DNA from 2 places in the Brevibacillus sp. FSL L8-0520 genome. Region 1 is predicted to be linked to the other one. Evidence: riboswitches for the same ligand, from Rfam matches in the RefSeq annotation. Region 1 holds a riboswitch; the other holds the start of a gene.
What was found. Region 1 has a riboswitch for FMN ahead of ribD (bifunctional diaminohydroxyphosphoribosylaminopyrimidine deaminase/5-amino-6-(5-phosphoribosylamino)uracil reductase RibD). Riboswitches for the same ligand answer to the same signal wherever they lie in the genome.
Positions count from the first base shown of each region.

Region 2: another riboswitch for FMN. It lies ahead of NSQ24_RS06010 (ECF transporter S component); the one in region 1 lies ahead of ribD (bifunctional diaminohydroxyphosphoribosylaminopyrimidine deaminase/5-amino-6-(5-phosphoribosylamino)uracil reductase RibD).

Region 1 is NZ_CP150171.1:4,276,705-4,283,765, forward strand. It holds gene NSQ24_RS21125 (riboflavin synthase) at 1-654, opposite strand, end outside; gene ribD (bifunctional diaminohydroxyphosphoribosylaminopyrimidine deaminase/5-amino-6-(5-phosphoribosylamino)uracil reductase RibD) at 700-1,815, opposite strand; FMN riboswitch at 1,920-2,070, opposite strand; FMN riboswitch at 2,256-2,406, opposite strand; gene NSQ24_RS21135 (NAD(P)/FAD-dependent oxidoreductase) at 2,492-3,580, opposite strand; gene yunB (sporulation protein YunB) at 3,759-4,478, opposite strand; partial or broken gene NSQ24_RS21145 (aminotransferase class V-fold PLP-dependent enzyme) at 4,537-5,398, opposite strand; gene NSQ24_RS21150 (TRAP transporter large permease subunit) at 5,556-6,830, opposite strand; gene NSQ24_RS21155 (TRAP transporter small permease) at 6,830-7,061, opposite strand, start outside.
Region 2 is NZ_CP150171.1:1,152,778-1,159,838, forward strand. It holds gene NSQ24_RS05990 (PP2C family serine/threonine-protein phosphatase) at 1-450, shown strand, start outside; gene NSQ24_RS05995 (ATP-binding cassette domain-containing protein) at 556-1,566, shown strand; gene NSQ24_RS06000 (ABC-2 family transporter protein) at 1,559-2,353, shown strand; gene NSQ24_RS06005 (ABC-2 family transporter protein) at 2,360-3,157, shown strand; FMN riboswitch at 3,420-3,572, shown strand; gene NSQ24_RS06010 (ECF transporter S component) at 3,834-4,439, shown strand; gene proS (proline--tRNA ligase) at 4,759-6,225, shown strand; gene NSQ24_RS06020 (HAD-IA family hydrolase) at 6,315-6,959, opposite strand.

The DNA of each region.
Region 1 (7,061 bases):
GAAGCCGTGTTCCTGCAAAAAAGCCAGGTTCAGGCCTGCTGGTGCTTTCTGTTGTTCGCCCGGAGTCCTGCCGCCAAGCAGCCTCTCCACGTATTTGGCGATCACATCCGTCTCCAGATTGACCGGATCGCCGACCTGTTTTTCCAGCAGATTGGTCTGCTTGAGCGTATGCGGAATGATCGAAACGGACAGGCTCTCCTCGTCAACGGCCACTACGGTCAAACTGATGCCGTCTACAGTGATCGAGCCGCGCGGCACTACGTAGCGAAGCAGGTGCGGTTTCGCCTGGATCGCAAATCGCACCGCATTGCTGTCCGTTTTTTTGGAGAGGATTTTTCCTGTGCCGTCTACGTGGCCCAAGACCAGATGGCCGCCGAGACGATCTCCGAGCTGCAGCGCCCGCTCCAGGTTGACACGCATCCCCGGCTTCAGGCTGGACAGGGCCGTCACCCGCCACGTTTCCGGCATGACATCTGCCTGAAAGCGGTTCGCGGAAAACGAGGTGACCGTCAGACAAACGCCGTTGACAGCGATGCTGTCACCCAGGCGAACATCCTCCAAAACGGCCGCGGCCCGTATCGTCAGCTTGCTGGACCGCTCGGTGACCGCAATGGAATCTACTGTACCTACTTCTTCAATCAATCCGGTAAACACGGCTTCCCCTCCTATCATTTGCAGCCCGCATTCCTGCGCGTTTCGCTATTCGCTGGCTCCATCCGGCCATACCGGATAGCCGGTAATGCAAAGATCGCTTCCTCCGATCGGCTCGACATCCACGTCCGCCAGAGAGATGGCTTCCCCCATATGAGCTGCGCCCAGTCCCCCGTAGGGAGCAGGCGCCCCCTGTCCGCCGATCAGCTTGTAGGAGAGAAAATGCACGACCTTTTGAATGGCCCGTGCCTGCAAAAAAGAGCCGTTGACCGCCGCTCCGCCTTCGACAAACAGAGAAGTGATCCCTCTTTCCCCCAGCACCGCAAGCACCTGCTCGACTGTTACGCGCCCTTCCAGTCTCACAATCTCGGCCCCGTGGCTCTCGAGCTCTTTTTGCCTGCCGATGGGTGCGTCATCCGCTGTGAAAACGAGCGTCGGCGCCTTGCCGTCCCGTATCACGCGGGCTTCCGAAGGGGTCCGCAGCTGGTTGTCGAGAATGACACGAAGCGGCTGCTTTCCCCTGGCTATTCCCTGTTGGCGGGCCGTGAGCTCAGGGTCGTCCGCGAGCACTGTCTGAACCCCAACCAAAATAGCATCGTGCTCTCGCCGTAGCTGATGGACCTGCTGGCGGGCCTCTTCACCCGTAATCCAGCGGCTGTGCCCCGTATGCGTAGCGATTTTCCCATCCAGCGAAGCTGCCGTTTTGACGGTCACAAACGGTGTTTTCGTCGTGATGAAATGGAAAAAGACTTCGTTTGCCTTCTTCGCCTGTGCTTCTCCCACTCCCACTGTTACTTCCACACCCGCCTGTCTGAGGCGAGCGATTCCTGTACCGGCGACAAGCGGATTCGGGTCCGCCACTGCAACCACTACTCGCTTGATGCCGGCTTCAATGATCGCATTCACACAAGGAGGGGTTCTCCCATGATGACTGCAAGGTTCCAATGTGACGTAAAGCACGGCATCTTTCGCATGCTCACCAGCCATCCGCAGTGCATGCACCTCGGCATGTGGTTCACCCGCTTTTACGTGAGCGCCCATCCCCACGACTGCTCCGTCCCGGACGACAACGGCTCCCACTACCGGATTGGGACTGGTTTGTCCTCTTGTCGCCCTCGCCAAGTCCAGTGCCAACGCCATATACGACAAGTCATTTCCTGACATGAGTTCCTCTCCTCCCCAATGAAAAATGCCCTCGAAGCACGCTTCAGGGCATTGGGAAAGAAGCCTCTCGTTTTTCTGTTTTTTCACAGAGAAACGAAGGCCACATGCACCTTCTCCCATCCGGACTGTAACCGTCGGCCTTGGATTTTCACCAAGTCAGTCGCTCATGGCTTCAGCCATGGGCGAGTCGCGGGCTCAGACGCTGCTTTCGTCATTACCGCCGGTCAGGAATTTCACCCTGCCCTGAAGGTCATCTATTCAGTTGCTGCCGAGCCGCCAGCCCGCAATCACGAGCCAGGAGACTACCAAGGCATGTCTCCTACTTCCTGTCGCGCGAGTCGCCATCACCCTTTCCCAATAAAAAATGCCCTTGAACAAGTTTCAGGGCATAGAAGAAGAAGCCTTTGGTGCTCGGTTTTTTAAACAAAGCCAAAGACTATAGCCACCTTCTCCCATCCGGACTTTACCGTCGGCCTTGGATTTTCACCAAGTCAGTCGCTCACGAAATATCTTTCATGGGCGAGTCGCGGGCTCGGACGTGCGTTCGTCATCACCGCCGGTCGGGAATTTCACCCTACCCTGAAGGTTGGATAATCAGTTGCTTGCATTATAACACGTTTTTTTACAAGCACTACACTTTTTTATTGGAAGTCGGCAGTTTCCCTCCTGTCGGCAACTACCGCTTTGTCATCCATGGTCGCAAGGCAAAAGCAAGCCAGCGCAAAGCATTGAAAGATTTGCCCTGCAAAATGCTCTCTCCCCACCTGCTTCCCAAGACAGGGACGATTCTGTCCAAATCCTCATTGTCCAGCCTCTCCACTGCCCTGCGTAAAACCAGTGAATTCTCGTAACTGCGCCGTAAAGGCTGCGTCAATTCTTCATAAGCGCCCTTGCCGCATATATCATACGCTGCATATATGCCTGTCAACAGCGCCGTGAATTGGCCAAATCCCAAGAAGGGCATCAGTGCGCCAAAGCAGTTTCCGACAAAAAACGTATTGCCAATCCTCGCCCTGCGGCAGATGCCGATCGGGTATCCGGTCACATGAAAGTGACTGGTAATCCTGAGCGGCTGACGCAGGTCCCGGCAAACCCGCTCGTAAAATAAACCCCAGCGCTCGTCGACATCAAGCCGGTCATTCTCTGGATAGTCGGGGTAGGCCATGACCAGGTTCGCTTCCGTGTCCGAAAGCGGGAGCAAATAGCCGTATCCCTTTTCCATATAGCTGTAATCCAGCCATGCACAAGGCGTGTACCTGTCAAAGTCTCCGGTTACCATTGCACCTTTTAGCGACACGGTCAGGTCTGTCCGGAAGTTATGCATTTTCCTTGTGTACTCCCCGTCTCCTGTGGCGACTACTACGTGCGTGTACTCCATCAGCAATTCCTCGTATGTCGCTTTGGACCGGTACTGGATGGCACTTTTTACCTGCCGGCCGAGCTGCCTTTCAAAAGCGTGCTCATGTCTGCCGCGGTAATTGATAAATCCCAGACTTCCTTCGATTTCCGCCTTTTGGCTCTGCGAGAACACCAGCAGCCTTTGGATGCTCGCAGTCGGCTTGAGGTAAATGCCGTTTTTCTCCGCGAAAAAGGCAACCGGATCCGTAATCGGCTTTTGCAAAATGGAGAGCATGGATTCAGCGTTCACAAAGCGGTCGCCTAACCGCTCCCTCACTTCGAAAACGGCGGGCGATATTCCGTGTTTTTCAAGTGTGATCGCGCAGGCCAAGCCTGACAGACCGGCGCCCATAATCGCAACCTTCACGCTTTCATCATCCGTTCGTCTGTTTTCCTAACATTCTTGACGAACCGACACCTTTTATTCCCTCTATCAGTTTCCTCCCTGGAATCTTCCTCCTCCATGTTTTGGAAATGCCCAAACGAGCACTCCCCGAAGCAACGGGAACGTGCTCGTTTTTGTAGCAGCCGCCTGTTTGGCTCTTTTACGGCTGCCTGGATACGTCTTCCGGTCTGGGCACATCCGGCTTTCCTTCCGGATTGTTGTACAAGTACTGAGGCACATCGCCAATGATCAGCGAATGGGTAATGGGAATCTTCGTCGTGATCGTCTTCTGGTCGGTGGCAAAAGGAATCACGATGCGCAAGTCCACTTCAACAAAAATGTAGACGGTTGCCAGGACCATATTGATGCCGGCCTCGGTCAATTCCGTCTCCAGCTTCGTCTTGACAGATCCGATCGGCACAAACGTCACCGGCAGATCCGGACCCATTTGCGCCAAAAAACTGCTGCCTGTCGCCAGCCCCAAAGGGATATAGCGGTCTACCTTTTCCTCTTCAAACTCCCTCAGCCGGTTCTGTACGCGGGAGGTGGTCTCCCCTACGATCCGGGCATACTCCTTGAAGTTGAACTGGTACGCCTGGATTCTCCCCTGATTGTCTTTTTCAATTTTGACGATCTGGTTGAAATCTACCCCTTGCTGGGCAATCCGCTTGGTGACCGCATCTGTAATCGCTTGTTTGGCCAACTGCTCGGCTTTTTGGGTTGCGAGAATCTTCAGCGTCGGTTCCAGGCGTTTTTCGATAAAAAACAAAAATTGAATGCTCATCGCCAAAAAAATGACCAGTGCGATAAAAAACGCTTTCGAACGAGAAAGCGGGTTCCTCCACCGCCGACGGGGTCGAAACACGGCCACGCCCGTCACCTCCCAGTTGGTACATCCTATGGCTGGGAGGCGCAAAAAATACGTAACCAAAAAGGAGTTATGACGGAATTTCGTATACATCCAGCGCGGCTTGCAGAGCTTCTCCGCGATGAACCTTCGCTCCCATGCGGATCAGCACCGCCTCAAGACCTGCCAACACGTGCAGGACATTCTTTTTCCGGCAACTGAAGCCCATCGTGCCGATGCGCCAGCATGCCCAGGTCAAAGTAGTTGCTGCGGATCCTCCGCTCTGACGGCTCAGAGAGATTCCCCGCCAGCCCGCGCTCCACGCTTTTTCTTTCCTGGATAATTCGCTCAGCCCGCTCATTGTAGGTGATCGGAGCCATTCCAGCGGGAACGGACAAGCACTTTTGCGTTCCGCCGACGACCGCATCGAGCATCCACCCGTCCGTATCGACAGGCGATCCCCCGAGCGTAGCCACAGCGTCTACCACGAGCAGCGCCTCCCGCTCTCGGCACGCATGTCCGACCCGGGCTAGCGGCTGCATGCAGCCGGTCGAGGTTTCGCCGTGCACGATCGCTACAATTTTCGGGCGGACGCGGTCCATTTCCCTGATGATCTTCTCTTCATCAAACACTTCGCCCCACGGCGCTTCCATGGTGTGCACCTCCGCACCTGAACGCTGGGCAATCTCCGTCAGAAGATGGCCAAATCGACCGTAGATGGGAACGAGCACTTTGTCGCCCGGTTCGATCAGGCTGCACAGCACGGCCTCAAGCCCCGAGCGGGAAGTCCCGTCGATCGGATACGCCCACTGATTGCGAGTGCAGAACAATTCTCGCAGCATTTCCATCACGCGATTCATCATATCGGTAAATTCGGGATCAAACTGCCCCAGTACAGGAGTTGCCATAACCCTCAATACCCGCGGGTCTACCTCAACCGGACCCGGAGTCATGATCGTGCGAAGCGACGGGTTTACTTCCTTCCATCTGCTCACTTGTTTACCCTCCTCGGCTTTTCTATTGTTCCTATTGTTTTTCGTTTTGCCGTCTGTTTCCCCTGCATAGCAAAAACCCTCTGAACCAATAAGGTACAGAGGATTTCTGCTCGTTCTATTTCACGCCGTCGATAAACCCGAGCGACAGCCACGGGAAGACAGCGAGCAGCACAATGAACAAAACCATGATAACCGCATACGGCGCGGCGCCCCGAACGATTGTGGATATCGGCGACGACGGGTCTACGCCTTTGAGCACGAACAGGTTGAGTCCGACCGGCGGCGTAATCAACGCCAGCTCCATGTTGACGACCATGATGATGGCAAACCAGATCGGGTCGAATCCCAGCGCTGTGATGATCGGATACAGGATCGGCAGCGTAATGACGAGAATGGATACCGTCTCCAAAAAGCAGCCCAGAACGAGCAGCAGGATATTGATGAGAATGAAGACGACCCATTTGGAAACAGGCAGGCTTGTCGCCATTTCGGTCATGGCCTGCGGGATTTGCAGCGATGTCAGGATAAAGCCGAACAGCATCGCCCCCACGATGATAAACAAAATCATCGCATTGGTTGCCACCGTCGAGAGCAATATTTTCTTGATGTTGTCCCAGGACAGGCTGCGATACACGAGTCCGGCTACGAGTGCGCTGAAGACGACACCGGCAGCAGCGGCTTCTGTCGGGGTAAAGATACCGGAGTAGATGCCGCCGATGATCAGTACCGGCATCATCAGCCCCCATATCGCTTTGCGTGTCCCTTGCCAGCGCTCTGCCCAGGTCGCTGGCGCCTCCTTGATGTGCCGCATTTTCCAGGAGGCGTATCCCATGAAGATCAGCAGCAGCAAGATCCCCGGAAGGACACCGGCGATGAACAGCTTTCCGACAGATTCGCCAGTGACTGAGCCGTAAATGATCATCGGCACGCTCGGCGGAATCAGGATACCCAAGGTTCCTCCCGCAGCGAGCAGGCCAAGCACCGCCTTTTTGTCATACCCGCGCGCCGTCATCTCGGGGATCGCCACCATCCCGATCGTGACCGCAGTCGCTACGCTGGAGCCGGAGATCGCAGCAAAAATTCCGCAGCACACCAGCGTCGCCAGGGCCAAGCCCCCGGGCAAATGACGCAGCCAGCGGCTTGCCATCTCATACAGCTCCTTGCCGACTCCGCTGAACAAAAGAATTTGACTCATCAGCACGTACATCGGCAAGGCGCTCATCGTAAAATCATCCAATGCCTTGTAGGCAATGATAGGGACTTGAGAAAGCCCGAGAGCCCCTCCGTTGAACCAGTACATGCCGATTGCCGCCAGTACCGCGAGAGTGAAGGCGACCGGCACCCCTACCAGCATCAGCGAGGCCATTCCTCCCGCAAAAAACAATCCCATTACGCCTCGCCTCCTTCCTGTCCGCGAATGTAGTCAACCAGTTGCAAGAGGAAGGCGAGACCGAGCAGCACGCCGCCGATGGGCAGCAGCATTTCCGGAATGTACATCGGGATTTGAAGCAGGGAAGCGGAGGTGAATCCCAGCTCCATCGACTGTTGGACATGCTCCCAGCTCAAATAGCAAAACACCAGGCTGAACAAAAGACCGATCAGGGCCGATGCGATCAGCATC
Region 2 (7,061 bases), 2.3 Mb from region 1:
GCGATGGAAAAGTGGGAAGAAGGCATTCGCCAAGGCTTAAGCACAAGGGCTGAACTGATTGAAAGCGTTCGCGACATCCTCGTTCACAACCGCTATCAGGCAAATACGCCGGGAGGATACGGCGTGCTGAACGGCGAGCCGCTCAGCGGAGACTTTCTGGAGTACGGGAGGATCAACCGGATCGGCCTGAAGGCAGTGCTCCTGCTGACAGATGGACTGTTCTGGCCGGCCGCGCGCGGAGAAGGGAGCATCGGTTGGGAGAAAACGGTCTGTCCCATCCTGGAAAAAGGGCTGCAGGCGTATACAGATGAACTGGTCCAGTTGGAGAAAAGCGATCCGGAGTGCATCGCCTACCCGCGGTTCAAGCCTGCCGATGACAAAACCGGTGTCGTCATTTGCCTTCCCGAGAACGAGCCTGCGACTGAGCCGTATGGTCTTCCAAGGCTTTAGATTGAAGGTTGCAGTTGGCAGCACATTGATTTTTGCAGAAATCAGCCTGCTCATATACACTAAGCAGTGGAATCCTACTCAAAAGCGACAAAAGGGCGGTTAATCATGATTCAAGTCAACCATTTGCAAAAGGAGTTTCGCATTCATCAAGCCCGCGCCGGTCTGGGAGGCGCGTTTCGCGACCTGTTCAGCAGGGAATACAAGACGGTCAAAGCGGTCGACGACCTGTCCTTTTCCGTAGAAGAAGGGGAAATGTTCGCCCTGATCGGAGAAAATGGGGCAGGGAAGTCGACCACGATCAAAATGCTGACGGGCATCCTGAACCCGAGCGGCGGGGAGATCGTCATCAACGGCTTTATCCCGCAAAAACAGCGGGAGGACTACGTGCGCTCCATCGGCGTCGTGTTTGGCCAGCGCTCGCAGCTTTGGTGGGACCTGTCCCCGCTGGAGTCCTTCCGTCTGCTGAAAAGCGTCTACAAGGTCGAAGAGCATGAAGGACAGCGCTGGCTCGACCGTTTGATCGAGGAGCTCGACATCGGTTCGTTCGTCAGCCAGCCTGTACGCAAGCTGAGCCTCGGCCAGCGGATGCGCTGTGAGGTGGCGGCGGCGCTGATCCACAAGCCTCGCCTGCTGTTTCTGGATGAACCTACGGTCGGTCTGGACGTACTCGTAAAGCAAAAGATTCGCGAGTTTTTGCGAAATTTAAACGATACCGAGCATATGACGATTCTGTTGACCACACATGATGTGACCGACATCGAAGCGCTGTGCAAAAGAGTGCTGGTCATGGACAAAGGCAAGCTTATTTTTGACGGGCTGCTCGAAAACCTGAAGGAAAAATGGGGAAATGGGACGGAAGTGGCCTTTCAGTTCAAAAAGCGGACGTCAGCCGAAGAGCTGCGGACTGTCCTCGGCGAGCTGCCCTGTGAGATCATTCGGGAAAACGACTTTGCTTTGCGCGTAAAAGTGTCGCGCAGCCAGGAAATGCTGCCGTTCGTCCTGTCCACCGTGATGGCCTCGTTTGACATCAGCGACGTCAAAATTATGGAAGCGAGCACGGAGGACATCGTCCGCAATATCTACTCTACAGACAGCGAGGTAGTCAGCCATGGGTAAGCTTTACCTGGAACTGATCCGCATCCGCTTTCTGACCTTGCTGGCGTATCGCGTCAACTACTACAGCGGCATCATCATCTACGCGATCAACATCGGGGCGTACTACTTCCTCTGGGGGGCGATTTACGGCGGACAGCAGCAGCTCGGCGGTCTTTCGGTAGAGCAGATGACGGCGTATGTCGCCATCGCCTGGATGTCGCGGGCGTTTTATTTCAATAACATCGACATGGAGATGGCGCAGGAGGTCCGGGAGGGAAAAGTGGCGATCGAGATGATCCGCCCCTACAATTATCTCTCGGTCAAGACGGCGCAGGCATTCGGCGAAGGGATTTTCCGCATGCTGTTTTTCGCCGCGCCGGGCATTTTCCTGATCAGCCTGTTCATTCCGTTTCAATTCCCGAGCACGCCCGAAGCGTGGGGCATGTATCTGCTCAGCCTGATGTTCGCGTTTGTCATCAACACGCAGTTGAATCTGTTGACCGGTCTCGTTACCTTTTTCCTCTTCCGCAATGACGGGATGATGCGGGCCAAGCGGGTAGTCGTCGACCTTCTTTCCGGCCTGGTGCTGCCGATCAGCTTTTTCCCCGGCTGGGCCCAGACGCTGATGGGATATCTGCCGTTTCAGGCGATCAACTATTATCCCAGCGTCATCTTCACCGGGGCTATACCGGCGTCCCGCGCGTGGCAAATGATCGGATTCCAGGCGATTTGGGTCGCGGTCATTCTCATCCCGATCTTCGTCTTGTGGCGCAGAGCCCAGACCAAGCTGGTCGTGCAGGGAGGATAAGAAGCAATGGGTGAAATCAAGCATGTCTTGGGCATTTTTGCCACTTATTTGGGACAGTATTTCAAAACGCGTCTCGCGTACCGGACTGATTTTTTCGGGGAGCTCGTGTCCAATCTGATCAATGAGCTGATCAACCTCGTGTTTATCGTCGTCGTCTTTCAGCACGTGCCGCTGCTCAATGACTGGACGCGCGACGAGATTATTTTCATTTACGGCTTTTTCCTCATCCCGTACGCGCTGTTTTCGATGTTTTTCGGCTTCTGGGATTTCAACGAGCGGTACATTATTCGCGGAGAGATGGACCGCGTCCTGACCAGGCCGCTGCACAATCTCGCACAGGTCTGTCTTGAGTCGATCGCACCGGACCGGATTTTTGGCGTCATCACCGGTTTGATCATTATGGGCTATGCGGCTATTCAGCTGGATTTGTCCTTTACGTGGTACGACCCGTTCCTGTTTGTCGGTCTCGTCGTCAGCGGCATGCTGATCTATGGCGGGGTCTACACGGCCATTGCGGCCATCAGCTTTTTCTCCGATTCCCGGACAGGGATTTCGCCGATGATCTGGAATATTCAGCAGTATGGGCGTTACCCGGTCGACGTGTACAACAAGGTAATCCGGTTTGTGCTCACGTACGTGCTGCCCTTTGCCTTTGTCGGCGTGTATCCGGCGGCGTATTTTCTCCGCAAGGAAACGTGGTACGCGTATGCGGCGTTTACTCCCGTCGTGGGAATCGTCTTTTTCAGCATCGGACTGGTCGTCTGGAACTGGGGTGTGCGCAAATACAGCGGAGCAGGGTCGTAATCGGCTTGCTGCCTGACCCTCCTCCGTCTTGGGGGAGGGTTTTTGCATGCTTTTGTCGTATTGGGAAAAATTGCTTTCTTTCTACCTCGCTATGTTCCCCTGGCTGATCATGTTTGCTCCGCAAATGATAGCCGAAATTTGCGGCAGGTTTCCCAAAAGCGATGGGAGCTACGCAGGAGATTCGCAACGACCATAGCAGGGAACACTTCCAGCATTGTCAAATCCGAGTGCGGCACTGTATAATATCCATGTAAAATCACATACATTCCTTCGGGGCAGGGTGAAATTCCCGACCGGCGGTGATCGCGCCAAAAGCGCGTAAGCCCGCGAGCCTCCGCGATGCGAAAGCTTCCGGAGTGCAGGATCTGGTGCAAATCCAGAGCCGACAGTACAGTCTGGATGGGAGAAGGATGACGACAGTACGTACGCTGTGCGTGCTTGTTTGCTTGTGCATGGGTATTGCACGACGGGCTGGGTGCCGCTTTTCGGCCCTTCTGTTTACGTACCCTTTTTTAAGAGCACAGGTCTGTTTCGTTGTCTTTGCATGTGTGCCAAAGCCCTGAGGAGATGTTGTTTCTCAGGGCTTTTTGCTGTGCAAGGACCGAACGCGGGCACGTCCGGGTGTATGCTGTTGCCATTCCTCAAGAAGGAAGAAACCAATGAGGAGATGGTACAGATGAAAGGAACCGCGATTCCCACATCGCAAGCGACGCAGCGGCTGGTGACGATTCCCATGCTGGCGGCGGTCGCATTTGTCTTGCAGTACCTGGAATTTCAGGTGCCGCTCATGCCTACGTTTTTGAAGCTCGATTTCAGTACGCTGCCCGGATTGATCGGCGCCTTGCTCTACGGCCCAATGGCAGGCGTTATCGTCGAAGTGATGAAGAATGCGCTGCACATGCTGTTTAAAAATACGGACGGCCTTTTGATCGGCGAGCTGGCCAACGTAGTGGCGGGTGCGAGCTTCATCGTCGCAGCGGTTTGGCTGCAGCGGATGAAACAGGGGAAAATGAGCTTCATGGCCGGTCTTGCTATCGGTACTGTACTGATGACGGCTGTCATGGCGGTAGCCAACGCCTACTTCCTGCTGCCCGCCTATGCGGCTTTGTATCAGGTGTCGCTGGAGCAGCTGGTCGCGCAATTCCAGGCTGAGAGCGTATGGTCTTTGATCCTGTACGGCATCGTGCCGTTTAACCTGATAAAAGGAATCATGGTCTCCGTAGTCGCTTATCCGCTCTACGTGAAGCTGGCACCGAGACTCAGCCTTTATGCAAGAAATTGACATTGCCCGGCGGGTCTGCTACCATATTGCCCAAGAAACAGGCGAAAATGGCTGTGAAAGGACCCGCAGGTAGCGAATGTGGCGCAGAGAGTCGGCCCTTGGCTGAAAGGTCGATGCACAAATGTACCTGCTCCCCATCCTGGAGCTGCTGGCGACGAGCCATGCCGGATTCCCTCCGTTAACGGGTCAGAGCGGATCGCAGATGCTTGTGGCAGCAGCGGTCAATCAGGGTGGTACCGCGGGAGAGTTTCCCCCGTCCCTTTTTGGGATGGGGGTTTTTTGCGTTTTTGAAAAGAAGCTCATGAAGGAGTGAAGGGCATTGAAAGAAGGAAAAGCATTTGTCAAAGAAATCACGCCGCAGTCTGAAGACTTTTCGCGCTGGTACATCGACACGATCAAAAAAGCGGATCTGATGGATTATACGCCTGTGCGCGGCTGTATCGTTTTCAAGCCGGACGGATTTGAGCTGTGGGAGCGGATCCAGGAGGCGATGGACAAGCGGTTCAAGGAAACCGGCCACCGCAATGCCTATTTTCCGATGCTGATTCCCGAATCCTTTTTTCAGAAGGAAAAAGAGCACGTAGAAGGCTTCAACCCGGAACTGCCATGGGTTACGGAAGCTGCGGGGGAACAGTTGGAGGAGCGCCTTGCGCTGCGGCCGACCTCGGAGACGATGATCGGCCATATGTACAGTCAATGGATTCAAAGCTACAGAGATTTGCCGGTACTCATCAATCAGTGGGCAAATGTATTCCGCTGGGAAAAGCGGACGATGCCGTTCCTGCGCACCTCCGAATTTTTGTGGCAGGAGGGACACACCGCCCATGCCACAGAGGAGGAAGCCCGTCAGGAAACGATGCAGATGCTGGACATTTACGCCGAGGTCGTGGAGGAACTGCTCGCGATCCCGGTCTGGAAGGGGCAAAAGACGCCGAGCGAGAGGTTTGCTGGAGCTGTCGACACCTACTCCATCGAAGCGATGATGAAGGACGGCAAGGCCGTACAGGCCGGCACCTCGCACTATTTGGGAGAAAAATTTGCGCGGGGCTTCGAGATCAAGTACTTGGACCGCGACAATCAATTCAAATACGTGCATACGACATCCTGGGGGACCTCTACCCGCCTGATCGGCTCGATGATCATGGTGCACGGGGACGACCGGGGGCTGTCGCTGCCGCCTCGTGTAGCGCCTACGCAGGTCGTGATGATTCCGGTTGGACCGCCAAAGCTGCGTGAAAGGGTGATGGCAGCATTCGATCCGCTCTTTGATCAGTTGAAAGCGGCAGGCGTACGGGTCCGGGCTGACCTGCGCGAGGAGACTCCCGGCTGGAAATTCAACGAATGGGAGATGCGCGGCGTTCCGATCCGTCTGGAAATCGGTCCGCGCGATGTCGAGAACGGTCAGGTCATTCTGGCCCGCCGCGATACCGGGGAAAAGATCACGGCTCCGCTTGCGGATGCAGTAGAGGCGGTCGTAAACCTGCTTGAGGAAATCCAGCAAAACATGTACCAGCGGGCAGTCGAATTCCGCAATGCCCATTCGCATCTGGAGATCAACACGCTCGAAGAATTGAAGCAGCACGCGGAGACCGCCGAGAAAGAAAACGGCATCGCGGGTTGGGTGCTTGCGGGCTGGTGCGGCGACAATGGCTGCGAAGCAAAGGTAAAGGAAGAGACCAAGTTCACCTCCCGCAACATCCCGTTCGAGCCGCCTGCACAAAAATCCGCATGCATCTGCTGCGGCAAAGAGGCGATGCACACGGTCTGGTTTGCCCGGGCTTACTAAGGCAAGGCCATCAGGCCAAAATCAAACCCGACGAAAGAACGCTTACGGCCAAGCTAGACCAACAAATACGAAATGAAAAAGGGGGCGTCTTATTTTTGACGCCCCAATACCCATTCCGCAAACGCATCCGTATCCGTAAACTCGTAATCCGGTTCCGGCTGAAAGCCTCCCGTTTTTTGCGTGACCGGAAGCCAGGTGACTCCTACTGTCACCAGTCCGGCAGCCTTCCCGGCTATAATATCCGCGTTGCTGTCGCCGACGTAGATGGTCTGTTCGGGCGTTGCACCAAGCTGCTCCATCGCAAGCAAAATCCCCTCCGGATCGGGCTTCGGATTTGTCACCTCATCCCCGGCGATCACCACATCAAAATAAGGGGCAAGCCCCCACTCTTTCAGAGAGATATCTGCGCTTCGTCTGCCCTTTCCTGTGACAATCCCCATCGAAATGCCGGCTTGCTGCAAGCGGTCGAGCAGCCGGATCATTTCCGGCGGATTGGACACGCGCTGATGCTCGGCTGCGTAGAAGTCGTAAAAATGGGTCACGGCATCCGCCAATTGCTCGCTGGCAATCATGTTTTCCAGAATCCCCATCTCAGGCGGGCCAAACATCGCGACGATCTCCTGATCCGTGTAGTGGCGCTGAAGAAAGTGCTGAAAGGTAGAGCGGAAGGAATTGAAAATCATCGGCAGCGTATCGGCTACGGTCCCGTCGAAATCGAATAGAATGGTGCGCATCGTAAGCCTCCTTGGTCAAAAATGGAGAAAACCATCACAGCGGATGGTTTTCATGGTTGTTTTTGCATACTGGTCAGCTTCAGCATACTGCTGCGTTTTCTG